3 regions of the Halomonas sp. C22 genome follow, and region 1 is predicted to be linked to each of the others. Evidence: predicted binding sites of a transcription regulator. Region 1 holds the regulator's gene; each other region holds the start of a gene.
What was found. Region 1 encodes sigma-54, which starts transcription at its own class of promoters, with help from an activator protein. Its sites were predicted from a motif close to TGGCACNNNNNTTGCTNT; they were not measured.

Region 1 (10,341 bases):
GCTGGAAGACGGTGAGGTCAAGGAAGCGAGTTACAACATCGATGGCGGGGTCGGTGTGCGGGCGCTGGCCGGTGAAAAAACCGGCTTTGCCTACTCCAACCAGATTACTGCCGATGCTCTGATGGATACCGGACGCACCGCGTCGGGCATCGTGCGCAGTGGCAAGCAGTTGCCTGGCCAGCGTGTCGTGCCGGTAAGCGCAGCGGCGCGCTATGCAGGTATCGACCCGCTGGCAGGGCTGAGCGCCGAGGAGAAGGTGGCCATGCTGAAGCAGGCCGACCGCGTCGCGCGCGCTGCCGACCCCAGCATCAGCCAGGTCAGTGCCTCGCTGTCCGGCACCTACGAAGTCGTGCTGGTGCGCGCTAGCGACGGTACCCTGGCGGCGGACGTGCGACCGCTGGTACGTTTCAATGTCAGCGTGATCGCGGCCAAGAATGGCCGTCGGGAGCGGGGTAGCGCCGGTGGCGGTGGGCGCTACTCCATGGCTCGCCTGCGCGATGAGGGGGTGGCCGAGCGCTATGCCCAGGAGGCCGTGCGTCAGGCGCTGGTCAACCTGGAAGCGGTGGATGCACCCGCTGGACAGATGCCCGTGGTGCTTGGCGCTGGATGGCCTGGCATCCTCTTGCACGAGGCGGTCGGGCACGGCCTGGAGGGTGACTTCAATCGCAAGGGCAGCTCGGCTTTCGCCGGGCGAATGGGTCAGCGCGTGGCGGCCAAGGGCGTCACCGTGGTAGACGATGCCACGGTCATGGATAGCCGCGGGGCGCTCAGCGTCGATGACGAGGGCACGCCGGGCCAGTACACCCCTCTGATCGAGGATGGCATTCTCACCGGCTACATGCAGGACAAGCTGAACGCGCGATTGATGAACATGGCGCCAACCGGGAACGCGCGGCGTGAGTCCTTTGCCCACCTGCCGATGCCGCGTATGACCAACACGGTGATGCTGGCCGGGCAAGATGCGCCGGAAGACATCATCAAGAGCGTCAAGCGCGGCCTTTACGCGGTCAGCTTCGGTGGCGGGCAGGTAGATATCACGTCGGGCAAGTTCGTGTTTTCAGCCAGCGAAGCCTACCTGATCGAAGATGGCCGCATCACCTCGCCAGTCAAGGGCGCCACGCTGATCGGCAATGGCCCTGAGGCGATGGGACGAGTGTCCATGATTGGCCATGACCTGGCCATGGATACCGGGATTGGGGTATGCGGCAAGGAGGGCCAGGGCGTGCCGGTAGGCGTTGGGCAGCCCACCCTCAAGCTGGACGAGCTGACCGTCGGTGGCACGCAATCCGGCTAGTCAGACAGCGCAGCTCGTCATCGTTGGTGTGGGGGTCAGAGCGCCAGCGTATCGCGCAAGTGCTTGAACAGCTTGCGCGCGCTGGTCGGCGGTTTACCTTGCTCACGCTCCTTGCGGGCGTTACGCACCAGCTGACGCAGGGTCTGGCGGTCGGCATCGGGGTAGTCGGCAAGGAACAGGTCGACGGCGTCGTCACCCTCGTCGACCAGCCGATCACGCCATTTTTCCAGTCGATGAAAGGCATGGTCGCGCTGCTCTTTCTCTTGCTCGATGGCATCGAATACCCCCTGGATGGCGGCTAGATCCTCCTTGCGGATCAACTTGCCCACGTACTGCATGTGGCGGCGGCGGCCTTCATGGGAGCGGATGCGCGAGGTTTCCTCGATGGCCCGCAACATATCGTCAGACAGCGGAAAGCGGGCTCGTTCGGCGGGTTTCATGGCAATCAAGGTTTCGCCAAGCGCCTGAAGAGCATGCATTTCACGCTTGAGCTGGGATTTACTGGGACGCTCTTCCTGCTCGTCAATATCGAGGGGCTCGGGGCGTTGCTTAGGCATACAGACACTCACTGATTTGGATTCGTCGGCAGCATTATATCAGGCTGCGACCATAACATTGATTCGCCAATGCAATTGAGGCGAAAAGGAGACCACATGGCACAGGCATTTGATGCAGCAGCGCAACAGGCGCTACTGGCGCAGCGGGCGGAAGAAGCCCTTGGCCTGGCGAAAACGCTGGGCGCCGATGCCGCTGAAGTAGGCGCCAGTGTCGACCAGGGGGTGGGCGTCAGCGTACGGCTCGGCGAGGTCGAGACCGTCGAGCTTTCCCGTGACCAGGGAATCGCCATTACGGTCTACGTTGGCCAGCGCAAGGGGAGCGCCTCCTCCACGGATGCCAGCAGCGCCTCGCTGCGCGCCACGGTGGAAAAGGCCCTGGCAATTGCGCGCTATACCGGCGAAGACCCTGCTGCCGGGTTGGCAGACGCTGCGCTGATGGCGACCCGGCTGCCGGATCTCAAGGTGCACCACCCGTGGGCGCTCTCGACCGAGCAGGCCATCGAGCTGGCGCTGCGCTGTGAACAGGCGGGGCGCAGCGTGTACGGTATTCACCAGTCCGAAGGTGCCTCGTTGTCCAGTGGCGAGGGCGTGCGGGTCTACGCCAATAGCCATGGCTTTCTAGGTACCCAAAAGGGCAGCAGCCATTCGCTGTCCTGCATGCTGATCGCCCAGGATGACAAGGGTATGCAGCGCGACTATGACTACACGTCGGCACGCAATCCCGTACAGCTGCGTGACCCGGAGGACGTCGGGCGCGAAGCGGCCGCACGCACCCTGCGGCGGCTGGGTGCGCGCAAGCCGCCCACCGGTACGTTTCCCGTGCTGTTCGACCCAACCCTGGCCGCAGGCCTGGTAGGCCACCTGATGGGCGCGTTGGCGGGCGGGGCGTTATATCGTGAAGCATCGTTCTTGTGTGATCGCCTGGGCAGCCCGCTTTTCCCGGAGTGGATGGGGCTGGAGGAGCGCCCCATGGAAGTCGGCGCCACGGCCAGCTCGCCCTTCGACGCCGAGGGTGTGCAGACCCGAGATAACCGTTTCATCGAGCAGGGCAGGATCGCCAGCTACATGCTGTCTGCCTACAGCGCGCGTCGCCTGGGTATGCAGTCGACGGGGAACGCTGGCGGAGCGCGTAACCTGCGTCTGTTGGCCCCGCTGACACCGCGTCACGAGCTGTTGCAGCAGATGGGGCGGGGTATTTGGGTCACCGAGCTGATGGGGCAGGGGGTCAATGCTGTGACGGGTGACTACTCTCGCGGTGCGGCCGGTTTCTGGGTGGAGAATGGCGAGGTACAGTACCCCATCGAAGAGTTCACCATTGCCAGCAATCTCAACACCATGTTCGCTGGCCTGATGGGGATTGGCGATGATACCGATACGCGTGGCAGCATTCATACCGGCAGCTGGCTGGTGGACGCCATGACGGTGGCGGGCAGCTGACGAGGGTTACTGATCCTCGTCGAAGCGGGCGTCGAACAGGGCCTGGATGGCATCGAGGGCCTGGTCGGCGTCTTCACCTTCTGCGGTAATGGTGAGTGACGTACCGCAGGGGGCCGCCAGCATCAGCAGCGACATGATGTTGGCCGCATCGGCCTTTTGCTGCTGTTTGTACACGTGAATGCGGGCTGAAAACTGCTGGCCGCACTTGACCAATTTGGTGGCGGCGCGGGCATGAAGGCCGCGTTGGTTGGTCAGCGTTAAGGTTCTTTCAGGCACTCTGGTTCCTTTTTGCCGAGTGATATCAGGGCGACGTCGTGTCGCTGGGAGGGGTGGAAGAAGCGGCATCGACGGTAGCGGGTAATTCGCTCAGCGTGTACTGCAAGCCCAATTCCCGGTGTCTGAGCTGAATAGCGCCAGTGCGCTTGACCAGCGATTGCGCCAGTTGCTCGACCATGTAGACAGAGCGATGCTGTCCGCCGGTACAGCCAATGGCCACGGTCATATAGCTGCGTTGACTGCTTTGGTAAGCAGGTAGCCATTTCTCCAGCCAGGCATGAATATCGTCACGCATGTCATCGACGATGGGGTAGCCACTCAAGAAGGCCTTGATGTTGGCGTCGCGTCCGGTGAACTGCCGCAAGCTGGGGTCCCAATAGGGGTTGGGCAGGCAGCGCACGTCGAACACGATATCGGCATCCATGGGTACGCCCCGTTTGTAGCCGAAAGATTCGAACGTCAGGGTCAACTGGTCACGCCGCTGATGAGCAACCTGATCGGTGATGCGGCGGCGTAGGTCGTGTACCGAAAGACGCGACGTATCGATCAGCAGGTCAGCCAGGTCCCGAATCTCGAGCAGGGTTTCTTCTTCCTTGTTGATGGCCTCTTCCAGGGTCATGTCGCTATCCCGCGTCAGCGGGTGGCGCCGACGGGTGGCCGAGTAGCGCTCCAGCAGAATGCGAGCGTCCGTGGTCAGGTAGATGACCTGAAAACGGATCTGACGCTGGCGTAGTTCTTCCAGCAGAGCAGGCAACTGTTCCAGTGCAGTAGGCAAGTTGCGCGCATCGATGCTGACGGCCAAATGAGTACGCCCCCCCTGTTGACGCAGTTCATCGACCAGCGAGCCCAGCAGCATGGCAGGCAGGTTGTCGATGGCGTAATAGCCAAGATCTTCCAGAGCCTGTAGGGCGATGGACTTACCGGACCCTGAACGGCCGCTAATGATCACCAGCTGCATAGCGCATCTCTCTTGGCTTGAGAAGGAATAGGGGGTTACCGACGGCCTTGCTGCCCGGCAAAGGCTGCGCTAGGCAGCCTGCTCGCGAATCTTGTCGGTCAACAGCGTCAGCAGTTCACGCTGGCTGCTGACATTGCGCAATTGCTGACGTGTGGCTGCGTCGTTCATGATCGTGGCGACCTGACCCAATAGCGCCAAATGCGTATCATCGGCTTCTTCGGGTACCAGCAGCACGAACACCAGATCGACGGGGTCACCATCGATGGCATCGAAGTCGACGGGTTCGGCCAGCTTGAGAAAACCGGCAATGGGCGTGCTGCAGTGAGGACTGCGTGCGTGGGGAATGGCCACGCCATTGCCGATGCCGGTACTGCCCAGCCGTTCACGGCCAATCAATCGACTGAAGACTTCCTGGCTATCCAGGCTGGGCGTGTTTTGAGCGATAAAGGTGCTGAAAAACTCCAGCACCCTTTTTTTGCTGCCCCCGGGCACGTCGTACAGCACGCGCTCCGGGGGGAGAATGGTTTCCAACGTCATCGGGTTAACGCACGCCAGCGCCTTGGGCGCGGGCTTGTGCTTTTTCCTTGTGTTTTACGAGCTGACGGTCGATTTTGTCCGCCAGGGCGTCAATGGCTGCGTACATGTCGTTGTCCAGCGCTTCGGCATGAAGGTCGGCTCCTGCTGCGTGCAGGGTGCAGGCGGCTTGCTGGCGCTCCTTTTCAACAGATAAGGTGACCTGGACGGTCGTGATGTTGTCGTAGTGACGTTCAACGCGTTCCAGCTTTTCGTTTACGTAGTCACGCAAGGCGTCAGTCAGTTCAACGTGATGACCAGTGATGTTTACTTGCATTGACGTGCTCCTTATCCATCGGACTGTACTTCGATTGTAACCCTTTTTGGGCCATTGCAAAGCCCTCGTCGAGAGTTTGTTGGGCGAGAGCGTTTAACTAGCGTAAACGACGGCGCTCACTCGACGAAGGTATACCCATCGACTCACGGTACTTGGCCACGGTGCGGCGGGCCACGGTAATGCCGCCCGCTTCCAGCAGGGTGACCAGACGGCTGTCGGAGAGTGGCTTGCCCGGAGGCTCGTCCTGAATCAGTTTCTTGATGCGTGCTCGAATGGCCGTGCTGGAATGGCTGTCGCCACCTTCCTGGCCGCTGACTTGGCTGGAGAAGAAGTACTTGAGCTCGAACACCCCGCGCGGGGTATGAATGTATTTCTGGGTAGTGACCCGCGAGATGGTCGATTCATGCATCTCCACCGCTTCGGCGATATCGGCCAGAATCAGCGGTTTCATGGCTTCTTCGCCATGCTCCAGAAAGCCGATCTGCCGAGCAATGATCTCGCGCCCCACGCGCAGCAGGGTGTCGTTGCGGCTCGAAAGGCTTTTGATCAGCCAGCGAGCCTCCTGGAGATGCTCTTTCAGAAACTGGTTGTCCTGGCTCTTGTCGGCGCGTTTGATCAGGCTGGCGTAGTCGGGCTGAATACGCAGTCGAGGCAGCGCTTCCGGGTTGAGTTCCAGGTGCCAGCCCTCGTGATCGTGGCGTACCACCAGATCTGGCGTGACATAGCTGTCGTCGGTGATGCCGTAGGCGCTTCCAGGCCTGGGGTCAAGGCTGCGAATTAAACGGATGACATCGTCCAACTGCTCGTCGTCGAGGCTCAGGCGTCGCTTTAGCAAGCGCATGTCGTCCTTGCCGAGAGCTTCGAGAAACTGGCGTACCAGGCGTTTGGCAGGCATCAGCAGCGGGGTGTCTTCGGGCAGCGAGGCCAGCTGCAGCATCAGGCACTCCCGCAGGTCACGGGCAAATACTCCGGTGGGTTCAAACTGCTGAAGGCGCAGCAGGGTGTTTTCGACCTCGCGCTGGCTCAGGCCGTCGTGGCCTTGTGCCTTGAGCCCCTCGCGAATGTCGTTGAGAGGCTGGGTCAGGTAGCCGTTGGCATCCAGCGCATCGATGAGGCTTTCGGCGATGGCATGTTCACGGGAGGAGAAGTCGGTCATGGCCAATTGCCAAAGCAGGTGACCGTGCAGGCTCTGCCCCGCCGCCTGACGCTCGAAGTCCGGGCCTTCGCTGCTGCCGCCCATGCTCCCCATGTCCTGGTACGTGTCGGACCAGTCGCTGTCTACGGAAAGCTCGCTGGGGATGCTGTCTGCCCACTCGGCTTCCTGAGGCTCGCTGACGGCCTGTTCGCCAAACTCATCTTCCTGCTCGAGCATGGGGTTGGCATCCAGCGCCTGCTGAATTTCTTGACGAAGGTCCAGCGTCGATAGCTGAAGCAGCGCAATGGCCTGCTGCAGCTGAGGTGTCATGGTCAGCTGTGTGCCGATGCGCAGTTGAAGAGAAGCTTTCATGACCATCTGAGAACCACTCGTTAATCAGAAAGCTCCACCCTAGAGCGACTCTCCGTTTGGTGCAAGTGCAATAAGCATGCCACTAAATAAAATGTCTTCGTGGGCCATTGTTTAAAGCCGGAAGTCGGCGCCCAGATAGACGTCGCGTACCTTCTGGTTATTGAGGATTTCCTGGGGGTTTCCACTGGCGATGATGTGTCCGTCGCCAACAATGTAGGCAATATCGCAGATATCCAGAGTTTCACGCACGTTGTGGTCGGTGATGAGGACGCCAATATGACGCTTCTTGAGGGCGCGTATGATCGATTTGATATCGCCCACGGAAATGGGGTCGACGCCGGCAAATGGTTCATCCAGCAGAATGAAGGCAGGTTCGGTGGCCAGCGAGCGAGCGATTTCCACCCGCCGCCGCTCGCCGCCCGAGAGGCTCATGCCCAGGTTGTCGCGAATATGGGTGATGTGAAAATCTTCCAGCAGAGATTCGAGCTTGGCTTCTCGGCTGCTGCGGTCGAGCTCACGACGCGTTTCCAGAATGGCCATGATATTGTCGGCCACCGACAGTTTGCGAAAGATCGATGCTTCCTGAGGCAGGTAGCCGATGCCTGCCAGGGCACGCTCATGCATCGGCGCCCGGGTCAGGTCGAGATCGTCGATGCCCACTTTGCCAGCATCGGCCTTCACCAGGCCGACGATCATGTAGAACGAGGTGGTCTTGCCTGCGCCGTTGGGGCCTAGCAGGCCAACGACACTGCCTTGGGCAATTTCCAGGTTGATATCCTTGACCACGCGGCGGCGCTTGTAACTCTTGGCCAGATGCTGTGCATGGAGCGTCTTGACCGCTGCAGTGTCGGGGCTGATGGCTGTCACGAGGGGCTCTCTCTATTGCTCGGGCTGTAAGGTCATGCGGATGCGTTGCGGTGCGCTGCCGCTGACATCGGAGCGTGCTTGGACCACCCCGCGGTCGATGAAGTATTCGAGCCGTCCACCCTGGAAGCGATCCCCTTGCTGGGTCAGTTCGGCCTGGTCGATCAACTCTACACGCCGCTCGGACACATGGTAGACGATGCGCCGCGCCCAGCCTTCCATGGGCGTCGTCTGGTCTTCCAGCTGGTTGCGCAGGTAGGCACGCTCGCCCGTGGCGACGGCCCGGGAGAGCTCGCCCGCCTCGTTGCGATGAATTTCGACACGCTCTCCGCGCAGCTGCATTTCACCTTGGCGAATGTCGACGTTGCCGGTATAGACCGCCGTGCCCGCACGTTGGTCCAGGTCCAGGCGGTCGGCTTCCACTTCAACGGGGGCCTGTTGTTGAGCAGCGGCAGGCAGTACGCCTACCACCATGGGAACGGCAAGGGCGAACAGTGCCGTACGAAGCAGGGCGTTCATGGCGACTCCTGAGAAGATTGGGGGGCGGGCGGATGCACGCCGCGCACGTTATCGATCAAACTGACACGGCTGTCGTCCAGCCAGACATCCATGCGTGAGGCTTCGATGCGTTGAGGTGGCTGCTGCAGTACCACAGGGGTGTCGCTCCAGGCATGACGCTCCAGTCCATCATAGTGCAGCAGGTCGGTATCCAGCTGCCAGCCTTCGTCCGGCGCCAGCAGGCGCGCGGATCCGGCCAGGGTCAGCGCCTGGGAGTCCATGTTCAAGGTGCCGGTGTCGGCAATGGCCAGCCATTCACGCTGCTCGCTGTCGAACAGGGTGGCGCGTGGTGACGTCACGTGGGTCATGGCCGCCTGCGGGGTATGTACCAGACGCGGTGCCACCAAGGATTGCTGAAGCGTGCCGTCTTCACCGAACAGGGTGATTTCGGCATTTTCCAGCACGTGTCCGGGCTCTTGGGCCTGGGCCTCGGGGTCTACTTCACGCTGTTGAGGGGCGCGTGGGTCCAGCCACACCAACAGCCCACCCAGGGTGATGACCAGGCCCGACAGCCAGACGCGTTTTCTCACCCTGATGCCCATTCAGACGGAACCGTGCAGATAAGTGTCGAGTACGGCGTCCCAGTGCCCCTGGCTGGTGAGCAGCGTGTCACAGATTTCGCGCACGGCGCCATGCCCGCCCAGGCGATCGGTAATCCAGTCGGCGTGGGTGTGCATGTAGTCGGGGGCGTTGGGCACAGTGATGCCGACGCCGGAGCGCTTGATCGGCGCGAGGTCCGGGAGGTCGTCGCCACAGAACGCAACCTGTTCCAGGGTAATGTCTAACCGTTGGCATAGCCCGCGCAGGGTGGCGAGCTTGTCTTCACAGCCTTGGTAGACATGGCTGATGCCCAGCGCTGCGGCACGCTGACTGACCATGGGAGAGTCACGGCCGGTAATCAGCGCGACATGAATGCCGACCCGTTTGAGCAGCTTCAGCCCGTGGCCATCCTGGGTGTGAAAGGCCTTGATTTCGATGCCATCGGCCTGGAAGTACAGGCGGCCGTCGGTCAGCACGCCGTCCACGTCCAGGGCCAGCAGTTTTACACGGCGTATACGATCTAAAAGTGCGTCAGGTAGGGCCATAGAGCCTCCGTATCATCCATCATTGGATCATGGGTCAGATAACGCCGCTTGCCAGCAGGTCATGCATATGCAGAGCGCCAATCGGGCGCTGCTGTTCATCGACCACGGCCAGCGCCGTGATACGACTATCTTCCATTATACGCACGGCTTCGGCCGCCAGAACGTCGGGGCCGATGCGTTTGCCTGGCCGTGTCATGACGTCGTCCACCTTGACGTCGCGCAGGTCGTGAAACTGGTCCAGCGTGCGCCGCAGGTCGCCATCGGTATAGACACCAGCCAACCTGCCCTGGCTATCGATGACGCAGGTAAAGCCGAGCCCCTGGCGGGTGATTTCAAGCAGGGCATCGCGCAGTGGGCTGCCCAGTGCAACCCGAGGAAGCCGAGAGCCATCGTGCATCAGATCACGCACGCGCAGCAGCAGTCGCTTGCCCAGGCTGCCGCCAGGATGCGAGAGCGCGAAATCTTCGGCCGTGAAACCGCGTGCTTCCAGCAGTGCGACGGCCAGCGCGTCACCTAGCGCAAGCGCTGCCGTCGTCGAGCTGGTGGGGGCCAGATCCAGTGGGCAGGCTTCACGTTCGACGCCGCTGTCCAGGTGGGCCTCGGCGTGACGTGCCAGGGTCGAATCAGGGCGCCCCGTCATGCTGATCAAGGGAGTTCCCAAGCGCTTGAGCAGCGGCAGCAGAGCCGTGACTTCGCCGGTTTCACCCGAGTTCGACAGGGCCAGCACCACATCGCCCCGGGTAATCATGCCGAGGTCGCCGTGGCTGGCTTCTCCGGGATGAACAAAGAAGGCGGGCGTGCCGGTACTGGCCAGGGTGGCCGCCAGTTTTCCGGCGATATGGCCGGATTTGCCCATGCCGGTCACCACCACACGACCCTTGCAAGCCAGGATCAGCTGGCAGGCACGGTCGAAGCTCTCGTCCAGCTTGGCTTGCAGGCCGCCAATCGCGGCTTG
Region 2 (10,341 bases), on a different contig from region 1:
TGCGCCAATCACGATGCAGCGCTTGGCCACGGCCAGGCTGCCCAGGTCATCGGCTTGGCGCAGGGTATTGATGTAGTCCACTGCGGGCATCAGGCCCGGTGCATCTTCGCCGGTCAGCCCTAGCGTGCGGCTGGCTCCCAGCCCCAAACCCAGAAACACGCTGTCGTACTGCTGGCGCAGGGTGTCGAGAGTGAGGTTGTCGCCCAGGCGTTGGCCGTATTGGAGGTCGATGCCGCCAATGTCCAGCAGGAACTCGACTTCCTTGCGGGCAAAATCGTCGGTCATCTTGTAGCGGGCAATGCCGTACTCGTTGAGCCCGCCAGGCTTTTGCTCGGCCTCGAAGATGGTGACCTGATGGCCCAGCATGGCCAAGCGATGAGCGCAGGAGAGGCCCGCAGGCCCGGCACCTACCACGGCAACATGGCGGCCAGTGCTGGCGGCCCGCTTGAAGGGGTGGCTGTCGAACTGCATGTGATCGGTAGCGTGACGCTGGAGCAAACCGATCAGCACCGGCTGGCACTCGGCGTCGTGGTTACGCACGCAGCTGCGTTCGCAAAGGATTTCCGTGGGGCACACCCGTGCGCAGCTGCCGCCGAGGATATTGGCTTCCAGAATGGTTTCTGCTGCGCCATTAATGTTGTTATCACTGATTTGGCGGATGAAGCTGGGAATGTCGATGTCCGACGGGCAGGCCTCGACGCAGGGCGCGTCATAGCAGTACAGGCAGCGCTGGCTTTCGATGATGGCCTGGCGCGGCGTCAGCGGCGGATGCAGGTCGCTGAAGTTGCTTGCCAGCGTCGCTGGGTCGTAGGTGCCGACCTCTTTTGCGCTGGGCAGATGATCAAGTGAATGGGTCACGGTCGTTTCTCCCTGGTCCTTCTGGATCGTTCTGTTCTTCGTGGGGCGTCTGTTCTTTGTGGGGCTAGGCTCAGCGAGTGACCGCCACGGGGGCATTCAGCTCGGCACGCTTGGCCAGCAGTTCGAACACACCGGGGTAGGCGGGGCGCTTCAGGTAACGGCCCGCACCGCGCTCGGCGTGCAGCTCGCCATCCCGCCAGGTCCATTTGCCCTGGCTGATGGTGTGGCGGGCAATGCCGCGCACCGTCTTGCCCTCGAAAATATTGAAATCGACGTTCTGATGATGGGTCTTGGCGGAAATCGTGCGGGTGCCGTTGGGGTCCCAGACCACGAGGTCGGCATCGGCACCCACCTGAATCGCCCCTTTGCGCGGGTAGAGGTTGAAGATCTTGGCGGTGTTGGTGGAGGTGACCGCCACGAACTCCTGGGGCGAGAGCTTGCCGGTATTGACCCCTTCGTCCCACAGCACGGCCAGGCGGTCTTCCACACCCGCAGTGCCGTTGGGGATCTTGGTGAAGTCATCTTTACCGGCGGCTTTCTGCTCTTCGCAGAAACAGCAGTGGTCGGTGGCGGTGGTTTGCAGATTGCCAGATTGCAGGCCGTGCCAGAGCGCTTCCTGGTGGCCTTTGGGCCGGAATGGCGGGCTCATCACGTGGGCGGCGGCAGTGGCCCAGTCGGGGTGCTGGTAAACACTGTCATCGATTACCAGGTGGCCCGCCAGGCACTCGCCAAACACCGGGTAACCCTGTTGGCGGGCGTAGGCGATTTCATCCACCGCGTCTTTGGTGGAGACGTGCACCAGGTAGACCGGAGCGCCCAGGGTGGAAGCAATGCGAATGGCACGGCTGGCGGCTTCGCCTTCCACCTGCGGTGGGCGGGAAAGCGGGTGGGCTTCCGGCCCGGTGATGCCCTGGGCCAGCAGCTTCTGCTGCATGTGGTAGACCAGTTCGCCGTTTTCGGCATGCACGGTGGGCACCGCGCCCAGCTCCAGGCAGCGGGAAAAGCTCTCCACCAGAATGTCATCGGTGGCCATGATGGCGCCCTTGTAGGCCATGAAGTGCTTGAAGCTGTTGACCCCGTGGTCGCGTACCAGGGTGCCCATTTCCTCTTTGACGCTCTCATCCCACCAGGTGATCGCCACGTGGAAGGCGAAGTCGGTGGCGGCTTTTTCCGCCCAGCCCTGCCAGGTCTCGAAGGCCTCCAGCAGCGATTGGCCGGGGCTGGGGATCACGAAATCGATAATGGTGGTGGTGCCGCCCGCCATGGCGGCGGCGGTGCCGGTGTAGAAGTCTTCGCTGGCCACCGCGCCCATGAAGGGCATCTGCATGTGGGTGTGTGGGTCGATGCCGCCAGGCATCACCAATTGGTTGCTGGCATCGACGATCTCGCAGCCTTCCGGCACGCCCAGGTCGGTGCCAATGGCGTGGATTTTGCCATCGACACACAGCACATCGGCGCGGTAAGTATCGGCGTGGGTGACCACCGTGCCGCCCTTGATCAATAAGCTCATGGTTCGCTCCTGTCGTTGTGTTTAGCCAGCAGAATCATTCACCGTCGGTGAGGCGGGTGTAGGTCTCGGGGCGTCGGTCGCGGAAGAACTGCCAGTTGTTGCGCACCTCGCGCACCATATCCAGGTCGATCTCATGCACCAGCAGCTCGTCTTCCGTGGCGCTGGCCTGGGCTTCGATCTTGCCGCGTGGGTTGACGATGTAGCTGGAGCCGTAGAAGTCGCCGATATTCCAGGGCGCCTCGGTGCCAACCCGGTTGATAGCGGCGATGAAGCAGCCGTTGGCAGCCGCAGAGGCGGGTTGCTCAAGCTCCCAGAGGTATTGGGAAAGACCGGCCACCGTGGCCGAAGGGTTGAAAATCACGTCGGCGCCGTTGAGCGCCAATGCCCGCCAGCCTTCCGGGAAGTGGCGGTCGTAGCAGATATACACGCCGATCTTGCCGTAGGCGGTATCGAAAACCGGCCAGTTGGATTTGCCTGGTTTGAAGAAGAATTTCTCCCAAAAGCCAGCCACCTGGGGAATGTGTGTCTTGTGGTATTTGCCCAGGTAGCTGCCGTCGGCATCGAACACGGCGGCGGTGTTGTAGTAAACGCCGGTCTCGGTCTCTTCATAGATAGGGACGATGATCACCATGCGGTGCTCGGCCGCGAGCTTTTGCATCATCTGGCAGGTGGGGCCCTCCGGCACTCGCTCGGCGGCGGCGTACCATTTGCTGTCCTGGCTGGGGCAAAAATAGGGCTGATTGAACACTTCCTGGAAGCACAGCACCTGCACGCCTTGCTCGGCGGCTTGCTGAATCATGGGCAGGTGCGCTTCGTTCATCGCGTCACGAATGACGCCGGGTTCCTGATCGGTGCTGGTATTCAGGGCCATCTGGATCAGGCCAATCTTCATTTTCTGCATGGACTACCCCTCTTTTGTCATAACGCGCCGACCTCCGAATGGATGGGAGGCCAGCTATGGGTGGCTTTTCTGCCGGTATCGATGAGTGGCGGAAAAGATCGCTAGGCGTGTCATGACATCGACTCATGGTCGAAACTTATAATTGTTAGCAAAGCTGTCAAGATAGACAGCTTTTTGAACATAGCGCTGGTTGAAGACGTTTTGCAAGAAGTTTTTATGAAAATCCTGGTTGTCTTTCAAGTGACTGTTTTTGCTGTTTTTTAGGTTTTTTATTGTCCGTTTTTATCAATTTGGTGAGGTGCTGCACTATTATGGCGTTTCATTTTTATTTTTTTAAATCAATGATTTGTGTTTTATTTTTTGGTTTTTATATTGGTTTTTTGCATTCTTGTGGTGCGTTTTATGAATATGTCGCTACCCTGTTTAGGAGGATTTAATACCCGTGACTATAACAACAATGATACAGAGGGCTTCGTCTTTATATATGTCTGCTTAGTCAGCTTTGTGTTCAATGAGTTAGCGGTGAGCGCGTGGTTTTGGGCACGCTTATTGCTGCGCAACCTGTTGAACCTTTGAAGATAAAAAGGCAATGGCGAGGCTGAGGAGACAACGATGACGGCAGCTAAATCTCGAATGATCGATCAGCAGGGGTTGGTCGAACTGGCAGTGGAAGACGATGTGCGTGAAAGCCCACGCTTCAACGACGATATTGCGCCTACCGAAGCAAAAGAGCGTACCTGGAGCAAATGGAACATTGCGGCGCTGTGGGTCGGTATGTCGATCTGCGTGCCCACCTACACCCTGGGCGGCGTGCTCACGGCCTACTTTGGGCTGAGCGTTGGCGAGGCGCTGCTGGCCATTCTGCTGGCCAACGTGATCGTGCTGATTCCGCTGACGCTGAACGCTTTTCCCGGCACCAAATTCGGCATTCCCTTTCCGGTGGTGCTGCGCTCTTCGTTTGGCATCCTGGGTTCCAACGTGCCCTGCCTGGTCAGGGCGCTGGTGGGCTGCGGCTGGTTTGGCATTCAAACCATGTTTGGCGGGCTGGCCATTCACCTGCTGCTGTCGGCGCTGTTTCCCGCCTGGGCGGCGCTGGGAGGCGTCGGCGAGGTGATTGGTTTCTTCGTGTTTGGCGCCATGAACCTGTACGTGGTGATTCGCGGGGCCGAGTCGATCAAGTGGCTGGAAACCCTGGCGGCACCGCTGCTGTTGGCCGTGGGGATCGGGCTGATGATTTGGGCGTGGCCGCACATGTCGATGACCGAACTGCTGGCCCAGCCGCCGTCGCGCCCGGAAGGGGCTTCGGTATATGGCTATTTTTTTGCTGGCCTGACGGCCATGGTGGGCTTCTGGGCGACGCTGTCACTGAACATTCCTGATTTCAGCCGCTTCGCCAAGAGCCAGAAGGACCAGATCGTCGGGCAGATCCTGGGCTTGCCGTTGACCATGTTCTTCTTTGCTGCCTTGGGCGTGGTATTGACCGCCGCCTCGGAAACGCTGGTAGGCCAAACCGTGGCCGACCCGGTGCGCCTGATCGGCTATATCGACAGCCCTTTCTGGGTCATCATGGCCATGCTGCTGATCATCGTGGCGACCATCTCGACCAACACCGCTTCCAATATCGTCTCACCCACCAATGACTTTCAGAACATTGCCCCCAAGCTGATCAATCAAACCCGTGGCGTGCTGATGACCGGCGCCGTGGGGGTGCTGCTGATGGGCTACGACCTGCTGCAAAAGGCGGGGGTGGTGAGCCAGGGCGTTTCACTGGAGCAGATGTACTCCAACTGGCTGCTGGGCTACTCCAGCCTGCTGGGCCCGATTGCAGGCATCATGGCGGTGGATTATTTCCTGATCAAACGCCAGCGCCTGGATGTGCCTAGCCTGTACATGGACCACCAGGCTTACCCCGCGGTCAATATCGCCGGATTCATTGCCTTCGGCATTCCGGTGAGCCTGACCCTGCTGTCGCTGCTGACCGGTACCATGAACTGGTTCTATGACTACGGCTGGTTCACGGGCTCGGCGCTGGGGGCGGTGGTGTACTACGTCGCCAGCCGTACCCTGGCGTCGTCTCCCCAGGCAGGCCCTGTGCCGCTGATGGCCAGCGAGGCGGCTCGCCAGCCTTGATGCGGTAGCGCATGGCGCAGCCAGCTGTCGGGCAGAGCCTGGCGGGCTGCGCCGCTGGGCTTTGTACGAAAATTGCCTATGCTCGCCCATACGGCGTTAAAAATCGGCTCAAAGTACTCATTTACACCTTGTAAACTCCGTCTTTTCGCCGATTTTTGCCTTGTCTGGCCATCGCTCGCCGACTTTTCGTACAAAGCCTAGTTGGCTTCCTTCACCAGCCCCAGGAAGGCATCCACCACGCGGTTGGGGCGGCGGTCGTGGCGGGTAATCAGCACGAACGGGATGCGATACGCGTAGTGCTGGGGCAGCAGGGCGCGCATCTTGCCTGCGCTGACCCACTGGGCGGCCACGTGTTCGGGTAGAAAGCCAATGAAGCGCCCGGTCAGGATCAGGAAGGCGCCGCCTTCCCGGTCTGACGCAGAGGCTCGACGGTTGAGTGCTTCGTGGGCCTGGCGGGCTTTTTCCGGTAGCGGGTAGCGGGGCTGTATGGCGGGGTACTGGGCAATGTCGCCTGCTTCGAGCCTCTCATCGGCCTGTGGAAACAAGGGGTGCTCTGCCGAGCAGTACAGGTATGACGGCTCGTCGTAAAGCCAGCGCGTCTCCAGGCTGGTCGGCAGGTTCACGGCAGGCACCACCCCGACGTGCAGGTGCCCATCCATGACGCCCCGGATCACCGCGTCAGAGGGTTCCATATGAATATTCACGGTCACCGCATGGTTGGGTGCCGTCAGCGCCGCCAGGGCGTGGGTAACGTTCATGGCGGGTAGCGTCACCAGGTTATCGGTGATGCCGATATTCAGCTCGCCCTTGATGGTGTGATGCAGTGCATTGACATCGCTTTTGAAGGTTTCGAGGGCGGACAGCAGGGTCAGGCCTGCCTGATAAATCTCCTTGCCTTCTTCGGTCAGGCTGAACCCACCGCGACCTCGCTGGCAAAGCGAAAACCCCAGGCGGCTCTCCAGGTCGCTCATGTGCTGGCTGATGGCCGAGCGGCTGATGCCCAGCGTCGTTTCTGCTGCGGTGAAGCCACCGCACTCCACCACGGTCTTGAAGATACGCACCAGGCGTATTTCGTAATCGCTCATTTGTCCCAGAGATGCCATGGCTGCCTCGTTGCCCTGCCGGTCATACCGATATGAGGATTTTGATGACGGTTTTTGCCAAAAATTGATATACATCAAAAAAACATCGCGCCACACTTCAACAGTCCCACCCATGTCTCGGGCTGGTGTATCTTCCTCTGTCTTTTTTCACTCTATCAGGTGCGCCCACGGGATGCCTGACTAAGGTATGCATGATGTCGCTCCCGCCGAGTGATGGACTCTCCCGACACCTTGATACGCTGCCTCGCCATCGTCGTTACCGCCATCGCGTCATTGCCATTTACATCGTGTCGCTGTGCGTGATGCTGGCACTGTTTGGCTGGCTGTTGAAAGGGCAGTACGAGCAAGAGCTGCAGGCCGCAGAAGCGCGGGCTGCTGCCCGCGCCAGCGTGGTGGCTGAATGGGCGAATGGCGTACTGGGGCAGAGCGCGCAGGCGCTGTTTGGGCTCGAAGAGCTGCTCGAACGTCAGACGGCAGGCGTGCCTGACCGTGAGGTGCAGGTTCAGGTAGCGCTAGAGAACCTGACGCGCTATCTGCCGTTGATCGATGAGCTTGGCGTGTTGAATACAGACGGGCGCGCCTGGGTAAGCAGTGGCGACAACCGTCATGCGGGCAGGGACCTGAGCCAGACGGCACTGTTTCGAGGTTTCAGCCAGTCAGCGTATGACGAAGTGGTCACGCCGCTTTATTGGTCGGCCCTGGATCAGCGCTTCTATCTGTACCATGCGCGGCGGCTAGGCCCTGCCGAGGGGGCGTTCAATGGTGTGGTGGTTGCTCGGCTGTTGCCCGAGATGTTCAGCGCTGCGTTGAGCCACATGGGGGTCGAGGAGGGCGAGAGTGTTGCGCTGGTCGATGCCAGCCTGAAACTGATTGCGCGCCATCCGGAGCCTGCCCAAGGCGTGGCGCTGGGGCGTGAGATCGATGCAACGGCCTATCGGGACTGGCTGGTCAGCGATGATCGTCTGCACGTCTTCACCATGCAGTCACCGCTGGATGACAAAGAGCGCTTGTTTCACGTCAAACGTGTGGCCGACTACCCTGTTATGGTAGTGGTGGGGGTCGATGTTCAGCGCCTGTTGGCCAGCTGGCGCCAGCGTGCCTGGTTGCTGTCGGGTGTCATGGCTTTGCTGGGGGCGTTGGGGGCGTGGGTGGCTCGGCATTACCTGCACCGCTTGGCGCTGGGCTATCAGCTTCAGGCTCGACAGGTTCGCCTGGATGCGTTGATTCATTCCGTCCAGGATATGATTTTCGTCTTCGATGGCCAGGGGCGGTTTACCTATATCCACGCCCTGGATGCCGATAAGCTGCTGCTGGACAGTGCCCAGGCCTTGGGTAAATCCTACGCCGAGGTACTGCCCATGCCGTTGGCACAGGCCTTTGATGATGTGTTCCAGCAGGTGCAGCGCACTCGTCAGGTGGCCACGTTCGAGTATTCGCTGCCATTGGGCCAGCAGTCGCGCGATTTTCATGCCACCTTGAGCCCTCTGGTGAGCAGTACCCAACAACCGGACGAATTGGAAGGAGTGCTTTCCGTGACCCGTGAGGTAACTGACGCAAAACGCGCCGAAGTGGAGCTGCAAATTGCTGCCGCTGCATTTCAGGCACATTTGGGCATCATGGTGACCGATGCGCGGGGCACGATCCTGAAAGTGAACGACACTTTCAAGCGCATCACCGGCTACAGTGATGCGGAAGTCGTGGGCAGGAACCCACGCATGTTCAGCTCTGGGCACCACAATGCCGCCTTCTACCGACGCTTATGGCGCAGCGTACTCTCCACGGGAAGCTGGGAGGGAGAAATCTGGAACCAGCGCAAGAACGGCGAGCTGTTTCCCGAGTGGCTGACCATCAGTGCCGTGTATGACCGCAACGGCAGCTTGACCCACTATGTGGCTACCATGAGTGACATCAGCGAACGCAAGGCGGCCGAGCAGGAAATTCATCAGCTGGCGTTCTACGATCCGCTGACCGGCTTTGCCAACCGTCGCCTGTTCATCGACCGAATCGGCGTGGCCCTCAAGGAGCTGAATCGCCACCAGCGCTGCGGAGCGCTGATTCTGCTGGACCTGGATAGCTTCAATCATGTCAACGATACCCTGGGGCATCATATCGGTGATCGGCTGTTGCAGAACGTGGCACGCCGTTTTGGCCAGATGCTGCGCGACACGGACACTCTGGCGCGACTGGGCGGCGACGAGTTTGCCGTGTTGGTCGAGGGAGTGGACGGCAGCCCGCGTAAAACGCAGGCGCTGGCCGAGCACATTGCCAACAAGCTGATGGCAGCGCTGGATATCCCGATCCAGGTGGGGGATGAGCAGGCGTCGGTCACGGCCAGCGTGGGCATCACCGTCATGGCCGACAGCCAGCGCAGTGCCGATGATTATCTGCAGCAGGCGGACATGGCGCTTTCCCAGGCCAAGGCCAGTGGTCGACGCACGTTACGCTTTTTCGACCCCTCCATGCAGGCCGCGCTGCTGGCACGGGTCAAACTGGAGTCTGACCTGCGTCTGGCGCTGGATCATCAGCAGTGGCTGTTGCACTATCAGCCCCAGGTGGATGGACAGGGGCGCATCGTGGGCGTCGAAGCGCTGTTACGCTGGCACCATCCTGAACGCGGGCTGGTGTCGCCCGGTGAGTTCATTCCGCTACTGGAAAGCACCGGCTTGATCAACGACGTAGGCGAGTGGGTGCTGGCGGCGGCCTGCCATCAGTTGGCTGCGTGGCAGCGCCAGCCGGGGTTCGAGCAGCTGACCATTTCAGTCAACATCAGCCCTCTGCAGTTCCGCGAGAGCGATTTTCTACATCGAGTGGAGCAAGTGTTCCAGCGCACCCGAGCCCCGCTCGAGCGGTTGAAGCTGGAAGTCACCGAAACGCTGTTCGTCGACGCCCGAGACGATGCCCGTGACAAGATGCTAAGCCTGAAGGCGCGCGGCGTTCGCTTCTCGCTGGACGACTTCGGCACCGGCTACTCGTCGCTGGCGTATCTGGCACAGCTCCCGCTGGATCAGTTGAAGATCGACCAGTCCTTCGTCCAGCAGGTGCTCGAGAGCAGTGCCAATGCCGCCATCGTCGAAAGTACCATTGCCCTGGCCAAGAGCCTGAATCTGGATGTCATCGCCGAGGGGGTCGAAACCCCGGCGCATCAGGCATGGCTCATGGCCCACGGGTGCCATGCGTTTCAGGGGTACTTGTTCGGGCGACCCATGCCGGTGGAGGAAATGGAGCAGGCCGTACGCGCGCAACGTCCCTTACCGCCAGGCCCCCAAAGCGCGTAGCTGATCAGGAAGCGTCTTATCAGCCAGGGGCAGCGTGCCCTCAGGGATAATCACCTCCAGCCGGGAGTCTTGTCGCCAGGCACTGGCGGCCACGCTCTGGGTGCCTTCGGCGCGGTTGAGCTGCTTCCAGCCATCGTCTGTATGAAAGACGCCCTTCACCCTGGCGGTGGCGGGTAGCTCGCTCATCCATAGCGCCAAACGGTCCAGGTCGAAACGTTCGGCGGGGTGCCAGCGCACCCCAGTGCTGGTGTAGCCCAGGGCGCTGGCGGCCTGCTGCTGCGCTTTGCCTGGGGGCGGTGGGAAGTCGAAGAACGCCCCTTCGAGGCTGGGCCCCTGAGCAACCAGTGCCTGGTGCGCGGCAGGCATGGCGGCTGGCGCCGCAGACCGAGGGGCCGAGGGGCTCAGCAGGCGGGCGATGGGCAAGGGGCCTTGCTGAGTGCTATGCACCCATTTGCGCGGCGGCCAGAGCGTGCCGATGAACTGCTCGGCCCGTGCATGCTGTTCGTCGCTGGCCATGTCGGCCAGAGTGATGACCACGGCATCGGCCATGGTCAACTGGTCTTG
Region 3 (10,341 bases), on a different contig from region 1:
GCTGCGTAGATACCCAGTAGCAGGTTGCCTGCCACGATAATCCACAGTAACTGGCCAATCGGGAAGGCTTGGCCCAGGGAGCCACCCGCCCACATGGTGGCGGTGAAAAAGGTAAAGCCAAGCAGTACCGCTGAGGTAGAGAGTAGCCCTTTCCGAGCCTGGAGGGGTACTTCGCTAAGTGGGTAGTCTGAATGGTGCATCTTTTTCCCCTTCGATACGTCGTCGCGTGTCATGGTCAAGAAAGATGCAGCAAGCCGCATGCCAATCAGGCGTGGTCAGGTAACAAGAAACGTTTAAATTTTTAGCTACTCGTGCGCGTCTTTAATGGTAGTTTGCGAAAAGAAGACAGGAATAACGAGCGCGCACGCGCACCACAAGGTAACGAGCGCTCTGAATGGCGTGGCGCTAACGTGCCATTGACAGGATCGATGATCAGCAATGGGCGATGTGGCAAGACGTGGCTGAGGGGGAGTCGGCCAATATGAAACCATCAAGCTCGGAAGAGCCACCGTCGCCAGCCGTCCGGTTGCCCTGGTACCGGACGCTGGTCGGTAAAGTGGCGGTATTCATGGTGCTGGGGGTAGTCTTTGCCTACTCCATGGGGGCCTTGCTGGGCTTTGCCATCGTGGAGCGCAGTGCACGCGAACAGTGGGCCCGGGAAGCGCTGGTGAATGCCCAGATCGTGAGCGCCACGATTCGGCGTATCTACACGAATGTCGCGGTACGCACGGACCTCTCAGGCCAAGTGACGCACCTGGTGTCCGAACAGCCCATTGGGGATGAAGACTCGGTGCTCAGTACGGGGTTCAGCCCTGTGGATGTGTTGGCGCTGGCGAGTGCGCAAACGCGCCACAACGTCTGGCTGTTTTCACGTTTGCCAGATGGCGGCTTCGCCATGGTCGCCGATGCCCACCACGGTGAAGAGACCACGCTCGAACTCCCCCACGTCCCAGAGCTGTCGCTGGCTGCTTCTGGCAGTGAGCTGTACGTGGGCTTTGCCCGGCTTGGCGAGCAGGAGCACTTCATCAGCGCATTGCCCATTGTGTCTCCTCAGGGGGAGTTATGGGGGGTGTCGGTTGCCACCATTGGCACCAAGGCGACGCTGTATCAGGTGCACCGCGAGCTACTGCTGAAAGTCGTCGCCTCACTGGGCATCGTGCTGTTGGCCACGCCCTTGCTGCTGAGCCTGCTGATGCATCAGCTGTTCAAGCCCGTGCCGCGTCTGATCAAGGCGTTGACGCATATTTCTCATAATCGAACCGAGCAGACAACGCCCTACACACAGCGCCAGGATGAGATTGGCTGTATGGCCCAGGCCATTGAAGCGTTACGCAAAAAAGTCGTCGAGCGCGAGCTGCTGCTGGAGGTCAAGGAGGAGGCGCTCAAGTTCCAGCACCTGGCGCACCACGATGCGCTGACCAAGCTGCCTAACCGTGTTCAGTTCAACGAGGCCTTGCAGGTCGCCGTCGCGCAGCTGTCGGGAGGCGAGCGCTTCAATGTGATGATTTTTGACCTGGATCGCTTCAAGGCCGTCAACGATACGTTAGGGCATGCCGCCGGGGATGAACTGCTGATCCAGGCCAGCCGACGGGTACAGCGGCTGTTGGCCGAGCGTGAGATGGTGGCGCGCCTGGGGGGCGATGAGTTCGCGATTCTCCAGCCTGTTCACCACCATGCGCTGGACGAAGCCAGTGTACGGGCAGGGCGGCTGGTCGCTGCGCTGCGCGAACCCTTTGACCTGCAGGGAGAGCGCGTCCAGATCGGGGTCAGCATCGGGATTGCCCTGGCCCCACGGGATGGCGAAAGCAGCCATACGCTGTTGCGCAGTGCCGATGTGGCGCTTTACGCTGCCAAGGCCATGGGGCGAGGGCGTTATCAGGTGTTCAGTAGCGGCATGACCATGGGAACCAGCCATGATGTGTAGCGTGATCGGGCGGTATATCGCGTTGATGGGCTTGCTGCTGCTGGCCATGGGCATGGCCAGCGCCCAGACAGGCTCGACGCTTGCGCGCATTCAGCAGGATCACACCATTCTGATTGGGCACCGAGAACACGAGGAGCCGTTCTCCTACGTGGTGGAAGGGCGGCCCATCGGCTACTCCATCGATATTTGCCAAGCAGTGGTCGACAGCATCAGCGCTCGGCTGGGTGGGCCTGCGCTGGCAGTTACCTTCGTGCCGGTGACGCCCGCCAACCGCTTCATCCTGCTGAGCAAGGGCGATATCGACCTTGAGTGTGGGGTGACGACCAATACCGCAGAGCGGCGTCGGCAGGCAGCATTTTCCTACCCCCATTACTTCAGTACTACCCGCTATGTGTCGCTGACGAAGAATGCGCTGGATCGCATCGAAGACCTGACAGGACGCAGCGTCGTATCGACCACAGGGACGCTCAATATCGAGCAGCTCAATGCCATGAACCGGGAGCAAGGCCTCAATATCTCGGTCATGCTGAGTCGCTCCCACGACGAAGCGTTCACCATGGTAGCTGCCGAGCAGGCGTCTGCGTTCGTGATGGACGATATCTTGCTGGCGGGCCTGGTGGCGTCCGATGCCTCTCCCGAGCGCTTTCATATCTCGTCGGAAGCGCTGAGTGACCCCGAACCGTATGGCCTGATGTTGCGCCGTGACGACCCCGAGTTTTTAGCCTGGGTCAATGAAGCGTTACGCGCGCTCTATCAGAGTGGCGACATGCTGGCGCTTTATGAGAAGTGGTTCTTGTCTCCCATTCCGCCCGACCAGCAGGTGGTGGGGCTGCCCATGAGCCCTCAGCTGGAGGCCGTTCTGACACACCCGGAAGCATTCGCTGAGTAAGGAGTGAGTCATGTCACGAAGATACAGGCGCTGGTGGGTGGGGTTGATGGCCTCCTTGGGCGCCAGTGCGTTGGCGTTCGCTGCCGAGATCGACACCTTGGAACGCCTCCGGGAAACCGGCACGCTGCGAGTTGGCTATGGCGATACGGCGCCTTTTTCCTATGCGGATGATCAGGGCCGCGTGGTGGGGTATTCCATCGAGCTGTGTCAGCGGGTGGCCGAGCATTTACAGCAGCAACTGGCACTTCCCCACCTGGAGATCGAATACGTCTTCCGTACCCCGGGTAACCGAGTTCAATTATTGAACAGTGGTGTGATCGATATCGAATGCAATGCCAGTACGAATACGGCAGAGCGCCGCCGTAGTGCGGATTTTTCGCTGAGCCACTTTTTCGTCTCCGTGCGCTATGTTGCGCTGGCCAAACATGGGTTTGCCACGCTGCAGGATCTGGCGGGGCGCAGCGTCAGTGTGGCGCGGGGAACGGTGAACGTGGGGCAGATCAATCTGGCCAACCGCGAGCAGCGTTTGAACCTGTCGGTAGTGCCGGTGGAAACGCTTCAGGAGGCTTTTGACCTGGTCACCCATGAGCGGGTGGCGGCGTTTGCCATGGATGACATTCTGCTTAGCACGATGATGGCAGAAACCGGCAACCCCGCGGCCTATCGCCTGTCGGAAGAGGCGATAACGGCGGAGGAGCCGCTGGGGCTGCTGATGCGCCGAGGCGATGACGCTTTTGTCGAGCAGGTGAACCAGGCGCTGCGCCAGATCTATCAAAGCGATGAGATGCTGGCGCTTTACGAGCGGTGGTTCCTGCAGCCGTTGCCCGGCAAGGAACTTACTCTGAACGTGCCGCTGAGCGAAACGCTGAAAAACCACTTTGCCAATCCCCAGGCCTCCCCTCAGATCACCCCTCAGGCTGTTTTACAGGACTAGGCGCGGGCTTTTTTAGCCGTGGCAGTACTGGGGGCTTTCTCGCGTCGTTCGGCCAGGTGCTCTACCTTGCGCTGCTTTTCGTACAGGAAGCGCAGCACTTCCTGGCGGTAGCGGTTGTAGCGGGGGTCGTCGGCCAGCGTGATACGGTTGCGGGGGCGCGGCAGGTCGATGTCGAGAATTTCGCCAATGCGCGCCGAGGGGCCGTTGGTCAGCATCACGATACGATCAGACAGCAGCACGGCCTCATCCACATCGTGGGTGATCATGATGACGGTATTCCCCAGCTCGTCCTGAATGCGCATCACCTCTTCTTGCAGGTGGGCGCGTGTCAGCGCATCCAGGGCGCCAAACGGCTCATCCAGCAGCAGTACCTTGGGCTCCATGGCCAGAGCGCGGGCGATCCCTACCCGCTGCTTCATGCCGCCGGAAATCTCTGAAGGGCGTTTGTCGAGGGCATGGGACATACCGACCATGTCCAGATTCTTGAGGATCCAGGCGTGGCGTTCGGCCTTGGTCTTGCGGCGGGCAAAGGTCTTGTTCACTGCCAGCGCCACGTTTTCGTACACCGTGAGCCAGGGCAGTAACGAGTGGTTTTGGAAGACCACGCTGCGGTCGGGGCCTGGCGCATTGACCTCCTTGCCATCCAGGATGACCGCGCCAGAGGTCGAGGAGGTGAGCCCGGCGATGATGTTGAGCAGGGTCGACTTGCCGCAGCCCGAATGGCCAATGATCGAGATGTACTCACCCTTGGCGACGCCCAGGTCGATCTCCTTGAGCACGTTGGTAGTGGCACCTTTGGTGGCAAAGGTCATGTCCACCTGCTCGACGCTTAAATAGTGTGAAGCCATGATCCAATCTCCTGGGTTAGCTTTGGGTGGTGCCACGGGTCACGCACTGGCCGATGAAGGCCACGATGCGGTCAAGAATGAAGCCCACGATGCCCACATAGATGAGTGCCAGCACGATGTCGCTGAGCATGGAGGCATTCCAGGCGTCCCAGATGAAAAAGCCGATGCCCACGCCGCCAATCAGCATCTCGGCGGCCACGATGGCCAGCCAGGAAAGCCCTACCCCAATGCGCAGGCCCGAGAAAATATAGGGTGCGGCGGCGGGCAGCATGATGCGGGTGAAATACTCCATGCCGTTGAGGCGAATCACGCGGGCCACGTTGCGGTAATCCTCGGGGATATTACGCACCCCCACTGAGGTGTTGATGATGATGGGCCAGATGGCGGTGATGAAGATCACGAAGATGGCCGAAGGGGTGCTGTCCTGAAACCCGGCCAGTGAAATCGGCAGCCAGGCCAGCGGAGGCACGGTGCGCAGCACCTGAAACACGGGGTCGAGGCCACGCAGGGCCCAGGTCGATTGGCCCACCAGCACGCCCAGGCTGATACCTACCACCACCGCCAGCAGGTAGCCATAGGCCACGCGTTCCAGGCTGGCCAGAATCTGCCAGCCCATGCCCTTGTCGTTGCCGCCGTAGTCGTAGAAGGGATGAATGATCAGCTCCCAGGTATCGTTGAGCACCTGCGAGGGCGGCGGCAGCGCCGCGCCAGGATGGGAGCACAGCGCTTCCCACAGGCCGATCAGAATGGCCAGCACGACCACCGGCGGCAGCACGTTCTTGACCAGGGTATCGCGCAGGCGTAGCAGTACAGGGTGCACGCCTGGCATGGGGGTAGACAGCGTATTGGCTCTTGATGAAGTCGTCATGAGGCTCTCCCAGGCTGCCTGGCTCAGGCCAGCGCCTTGATCTCCAGGCTATCGAGGTAGGCTTGCGGGTTTTCCGGATCGAAGACCTTGCCGTCGAACAGCGTTTCGACGCCGCGAGAGGTGGAGTCCGGAATGTCTGCCGAGGCCACGCCGAGGGCGTGAGCGGCTTCTCGCCACAGGTCTTCGCGGTTGACCTGCTCGATCAAGGCCGCGCTGTCGAAGTCCTGCGGCAAGTAGCCCCAGCGCTTGTTCTCGGTCAGGAACCACAGGTCGTGGCTCTTGAAGGGGTAGGAGGCGTGCTTGTCCCAGTAGCGCATCATGTGCGGATGGTTTTCCACGACGCGCCCGGTGCCGTAATCGAAGTTGCCCTGAATACGGTCGATGAGGTCGGCATAAGGCGCATGAATCCAGCGGCGGCGTGAGCAGATCTGGGCCATCTCCTCGTGGTTGGCCGGGTCTTCGCACCACATTTGCGCTTCCATGATGGCCATTAGCAGCGCTTTGGTGGCGTTGGGGTGGGCTTCGACGTAGTCGCTGCGCATGGCGAAGGCTTTTTCCGGGTGATCGTTCCACAGCTCGCCGGTGGTATTGGCGGTGTAGCCGATGCCCTGGTTGATCAACTGCTGGTTCCAGGGCTCGCACACGCAGAAGGTGTCCATACTGCCCACCCGCATGTTGGCCACCATCTGGGCCGGCGGGATGGTAATGGTGGAGATGTCGCGGTTGGGGTCGATGCCCCCGGCGGCCATCCAGTAGCGAATCCACATGTCGTGGGTGCCGCCGGGGAAGGTCATGGCAGCGCTGACTTCGCTGCCTCCACTGCGCTTTTCCGCCAGGGCCTGGGCAAACTCACGGGTATCCAACGCGACCTTGAGGTCGGCGTACTCATCGCCCACCGAGATGCACTGCCCGTTGAGATTGAGGCGCGCCAGAATGCTCATCGGCACGGGAATGTTGTTGGGGGTCATGGCACCGCTGGCGATCAGGTAAGGCATGGGCGTCAGGATGTGTGCGCCATCGATCCCGTTACGCTGTGAACCCAGCACCAGGTTGTCTCGGGTGGTACCCCAGGAAGACTGCTTGAGGACCTCCACATCGGTCATGCCGTGCTTGGCAAAAAATCCTTTTTCATCGGCCACGAACAGCGGCGCTGCATCCGTCAGCGCAATGAAGCCGAGTTTGGCCGACGTGGTTTCCAAAGCGCCGTTGGCAAAAGCCCAGCTCATGGGCAGGCTGCTGAGCACGGCAGAGCCTCCCACCACGGCAGCGGAGCTTTTGAGAAAGTGGCGACGTTCCGGTGAGTGGGACGAAGAGATTTTTTTGCGCATGACACGGTTCCTGCCCTTTGGAGACAAAAACGGCGCCTGCAATCAGCCCCGTTGAGGAGCTGTTGCAGACGCCGTTGTCTGTTGATCATCTTTTTTTATCGCCGGGCCCACGTTGACCCAGTTTGCTATCCCCTTGTCTTGTGCAGCTAACATGCCAAATGGCGGAGTCGTTTTTGCGAAACATCAGCTTTTCAAAAGGTTAGTCATAATAGTCGAAGAGCTGTCTGGTTATCGAAGGAGGCAGGGATGGTGCGGTGCAGCGTAGAAATGGTGCAGTTTTGGCGAAGTTGCACGAAAAAGAAGCAAGATTGTTAGCAAGTTATCAATAACGTCAAATAATGTGAACTCTATTGTCTCATCGGTTACCTTCCATAGAATGCCAGCCACACATTGAGGCTTGCGTAGCGAGCACTATATTAAAGAAAAGACGTTTCTCTAATTGACTGGCAAACGACGCTTTGTCGGCAGGGGGTGGCATGAAGCGATTACTGGCAAATATCTCGATAAAAACAAGTCTGACGTTCACGTTGGTCATTTTTGCTTTGTTGATCATGACTATTGCTGCTCTTGGTCATTGGGCGGGGACGAAAGGCGGGAACTCATTAGAAGCCATGGACGAGCTGTCGATGCATCAGATGTTGCCCCTGGCGCGTACTCAGCGCTCAGTAGGTTTTGCCCAGTTGGCGTATTTGAACAGTGTCGTGGCTTCGGAAGATGGTCAGCATCAGCAGGCGCAAACCTATCTGGCCGAGGCTGAAACGTTTCAGCAATCTGCTCAGAGTTACTTCTCCGAATTTGAAGCCTCCGACCCACGTGGTATGAACAACGAGTTGGCCGAGGCCGTGATTACCGCCTTTTATGCGGTGATGCAGGAAGGCTTGATTCCCATGGAGGCGGCGGTAAAGTCGGGTGATAGTGCTCAGTTAAACGCGGTGCGTTTAGCCATTATTCCACTTAATCAATCGTTTGTTACGACTAGCATGGCCTTTAACGGCTATCTGGCCGAGTATGCGGATCAGTTGGTCGACCGCTACGATCGCGATATGCAAGTATTTGGTTACATCGATATTGCCGTGATCGTGGCTGCGCTGTTCATTATTGTGCTGGTGCGCATGGCGATGGTGAGGTCCATCGTCAAGCCCCTGGATGAAGCCGTGGTGCATTTCGAGCGCATTGCCGAAAACGATCTGTCATCCCGCGTGGACCTGCGCGGAAGCAATGAAATTGGCAAGCTGTTCAGCGCCATGCAGCGCATGCAGAGTGGCCTGGCGGCCACGGTAGCGACCGTGCGCGACAGCAGCGGCTCGATCTACATCGGCGCACGAGAAATTGCCGGGGGCAACGCGGATTTATCGTCGCGCACCGAGCAGCAGGCAGCCTCCCTGCAGGAAACCGCCGCCAGCATGGAGCAGTTGACCCAAACCGTGAAGCAGAACGCCGATAACGCACGTCAGGCCAGCACGCTGGCCAACGATGCTTCGGGTAAGGCGGTAGAGGGCGGCGACGTGGTCGAGCAGGTCATCTCGACCATGCACGGGATTTCCTCGAGCTCCCAGCAGGTGGCCGATATCATCAACGTGATCGACTCGATTGCCTTCCAGACCAATATTCTGGCGCTCAATGCCTCGGTCGAGGCTGCCCGGGCAGGCGAGCAGGGACGCGGTTTCGCGGTTGTCGCCAGCGAAGTACGCAACCTGGCCAGCCGCAGTGCCGAGGCGGCCAAGGAGATCAAGCGATTGATCGATGCTTCCACGGCGCAGGTCAATGAAGGCTCTCAACTGGTAGAAAAAGCCGGTGCCACCATGCGGGAAGTCGTCGGATCGGTACGCCGGGTCACCGACATCATGGATGAAATATCGGCAGCCTCCCAGGAGCAGAGCGCGGGCATCGAGCAGGTCAATCAGGCCGTCGCTCAGATGGATGAGGTCACCCAACAGAACGCGGCGCTGGTGCAAGAGGCGTCTGCGGCGGCCAGCTCTCTGGAGGAGCAGGCCGAGCGGTTGGAGGGCGTGGTGGCGGCATTCCGCCTGGAGCAGGGGGCTGAAAGTCGTCAGCCCGCGCTGGCTACCCCGCCGCCCCGCGGCGAGCTGCTGCGCCCCCAGCTTACGAGTAAGCCAAAGTCCAAAGCGGCCGCCAGTGCCGAGCAGGAGTGGGAAGCGTTTTGATAAGCTGAGGTTATCTCTATGAGCCACAGAGCCCCGCCACCGTAAACCGGTGGCGGGGCTCTGTGTTTTGCGCCTGTATGGTCAAGCAGCAAGCCGACTTTTCAGACAGCGCCTAGTTGAGCGCGCTGGCCACTTCCTCGATTTGCAAGGTCAGGCTCTGCAGGCCGCCGCCAGAGAGGTACCAAAGCGCAGGGGTGAGCATCACCAGCTGGGCGTCCGTGCCCGCTTCTGCCCACTGCTGGCGAAGCTGCTCGGCGTCTGCGGGCTCGTCGCCAATGGCCGCACTGCGGTCGATCACCAGCACGATCTCAGGGTCGATCTCGGCAATGGCGTCAGCGGAAAGCGGCGTAAAGGTGCGTTCGCCGCGTACTTCGGGGGTCACGCTCTCGGGCATCTCCAGGGCAGCAATGCCCAATACTTCATGAACCACCGGGTGCTGATTGAGCATCAGGTTGCCACCATTATGGGTGACCACCAGCGTCGTCGGGGCATCCTGCAGGGCTTCCCGCTGGCGCTCGATTTCGCTATTCAGCATCTGCAGGGCCTCTTCGGCCGCGTTTTCCACATCCAGCTGGCTGGCCAGTTCACGCACGTTGCGCTCGACGGAGTCAAGATACGCCTCACCGGTCACGCTGGCATCGAACAGCGGGGCGATCTCGCCCAGCGCGTCGGCCCACTCTGCCTGGCGGCCGGTGTGTACGATCAGCGTTGGGTTGGCCTCTGCCAGTGCCTCCATGTCGGGGGAGCGCAGGCCCCCAATGTCGGTGTAGCGGTCGGCGGCATACTGCTCAAGGTAGTTCGGCAAGTTGGCTTTGGGCACGCCCACCACCTGCTCACTCACCCCCAGGGCGTCCAGCGTATCCAGGCTGCCTAGATCAAACGTGGCAATGCGCTGGTCGGCGCTCGCGGCGGCGCTGGTCAGCAGTAGTGCAGTGGTGATGGCGGTGACTTTCATGAGAGGCCCTTTTTTGAGGAACACAGCTTTGAGAAACACAGCTGTTCTTTGAGAAATATAGCTATATGCAATAATTTCTCATCATCGCAGCAAGCAGCGGCGTTGTAGCGTGTTGAAAAGGGAACGGCACGTTGCAGAAAATGCGACCGCCTCCGTAGAGGCGGTCGTGGTGGCGCATAGTGATCAAGCAACCAGGCGACTAAGAGGCGACGCGGAAGGGGTTGCGCGGGTCGTCATCCCAGGCGAGGAAGGGCTTGCCGGTTTCCTGAGGCACCATGGTGATGCAGTTTTCCACCGGGCAGGTGATCTGGCACAGGTTGCAGCCCACGCACTCGTCTTCGATGACCTCGTAGCGGCGCGCGCCGTCCTGCTCGGTGAGCTTGGCAATCGACTGGTGAGAGGTGTCCTCGCAGGCGATATAGCAGCGGCC

Region 2: a site for sigma-54 is predicted at 3,808-3,825, ahead of FEU76_RS04500 (NCS1 family nucleobase:cation symporter-1). Genes of this name have one in related genera too.
Region 3: a site for sigma-54 is predicted at 6,931-6,948, ahead of FEU76_RS04535 (CmpA/NrtA family ABC transporter substrate-binding protein). Genes of this name have one in related genera too.

Annotation. Positions count from the first base shown of each region.
Region 1 is NZ_VBVC01000006.1:151,268-161,608, forward strand. It holds gene tldD (metalloprotease TldD) at 1-1,294, shown strand, start outside; gene yjgA (ribosome biogenesis factor YjgA) at 1,330-1,851, opposite strand; gene pmbA (metalloprotease PmbA) at 1,948-3,288, shown strand; gene FEU76_RS12910 (HPr family phosphocarrier protein) at 3,295-3,564, opposite strand; gene rapZ (RNase adapter RapZ) at 3,590-4,522, opposite strand; gene ptsN (PTS IIA-like nitrogen regulatory protein PtsN) at 4,592-5,059, opposite strand; gene hpf (ribosome hibernation-promoting factor, HPF/YfiA family) at 5,064-5,372, opposite strand; gene FEU76_RS12930 (RNA polymerase factor sigma-54) at 5,470-6,885, opposite strand; gene lptB (LPS export ABC transporter ATP-binding protein) at 6,991-7,737, opposite strand; gene lptA (lipopolysaccharide transport periplasmic protein LptA) at 7,759-8,262, opposite strand; gene lptC (LPS export ABC transporter periplasmic protein LptC) at 8,259-8,843, opposite strand; gene FEU76_RS12950 (KdsC family phosphatase) at 8,844-9,386, opposite strand; gene FEU76_RS12955 (KpsF/GutQ family sugar-phosphate isomerase) at 9,421-10,341, opposite strand, start outside.
Region 2 is NZ_VBVC01000002.1:262,890-273,230, reverse strand. It holds gene FEU76_RS04515 (NAD(P)-dependent oxidoreductase) at 1-858, opposite strand, end outside; gene hydA (dihydropyrimidinase) at 929-2,368, opposite strand; gene FEU76_RS04505 (nitrilase-related carbon-nitrogen hydrolase) at 2,403-3,269, opposite strand; gene FEU76_RS04500 (NCS1 family nucleobase:cation symporter-1) at 3,882-5,399, shown strand; gene FEU76_RS04490 (LysR family transcriptional regulator) at 5,597-6,502, opposite strand; gene FEU76_RS04485 (EAL domain-containing protein) at 6,697-9,777, shown strand; gene FEU76_RS04480 (CobW family GTP-binding protein) at 9,751-10,341, opposite strand, start outside.
Region 3 is NZ_VBVC01000002.1:274,862-285,202, reverse strand. It holds gene codB (cytosine permease) at 1-200, opposite strand, end outside; gene FEU76_RS04560 (GGDEF domain-containing protein) at 482-1,924, shown strand; gene FEU76_RS04555 (amino acid ABC transporter substrate-binding protein) at 1,914-2,813, shown strand; gene FEU76_RS04550 (amino acid ABC transporter substrate-binding protein) at 2,824-3,747, shown strand; gene FEU76_RS04545 (ABC transporter ATP-binding protein) at 3,744-4,595, opposite strand; gene ntrB (nitrate ABC transporter permease) at 4,612-5,463, opposite strand; gene FEU76_RS04535 (CmpA/NrtA family ABC transporter substrate-binding protein) at 5,487-6,791, opposite strand; gene FEU76_RS04530 (methyl-accepting chemotaxis protein) at 7,268-8,956, shown strand; gene FEU76_RS04525 (ABC transporter substrate-binding protein) at 9,069-9,911, opposite strand; gene preA (NAD-dependent dihydropyrimidine dehydrogenase subunit PreA) at 10,111-10,341, opposite strand, start outside.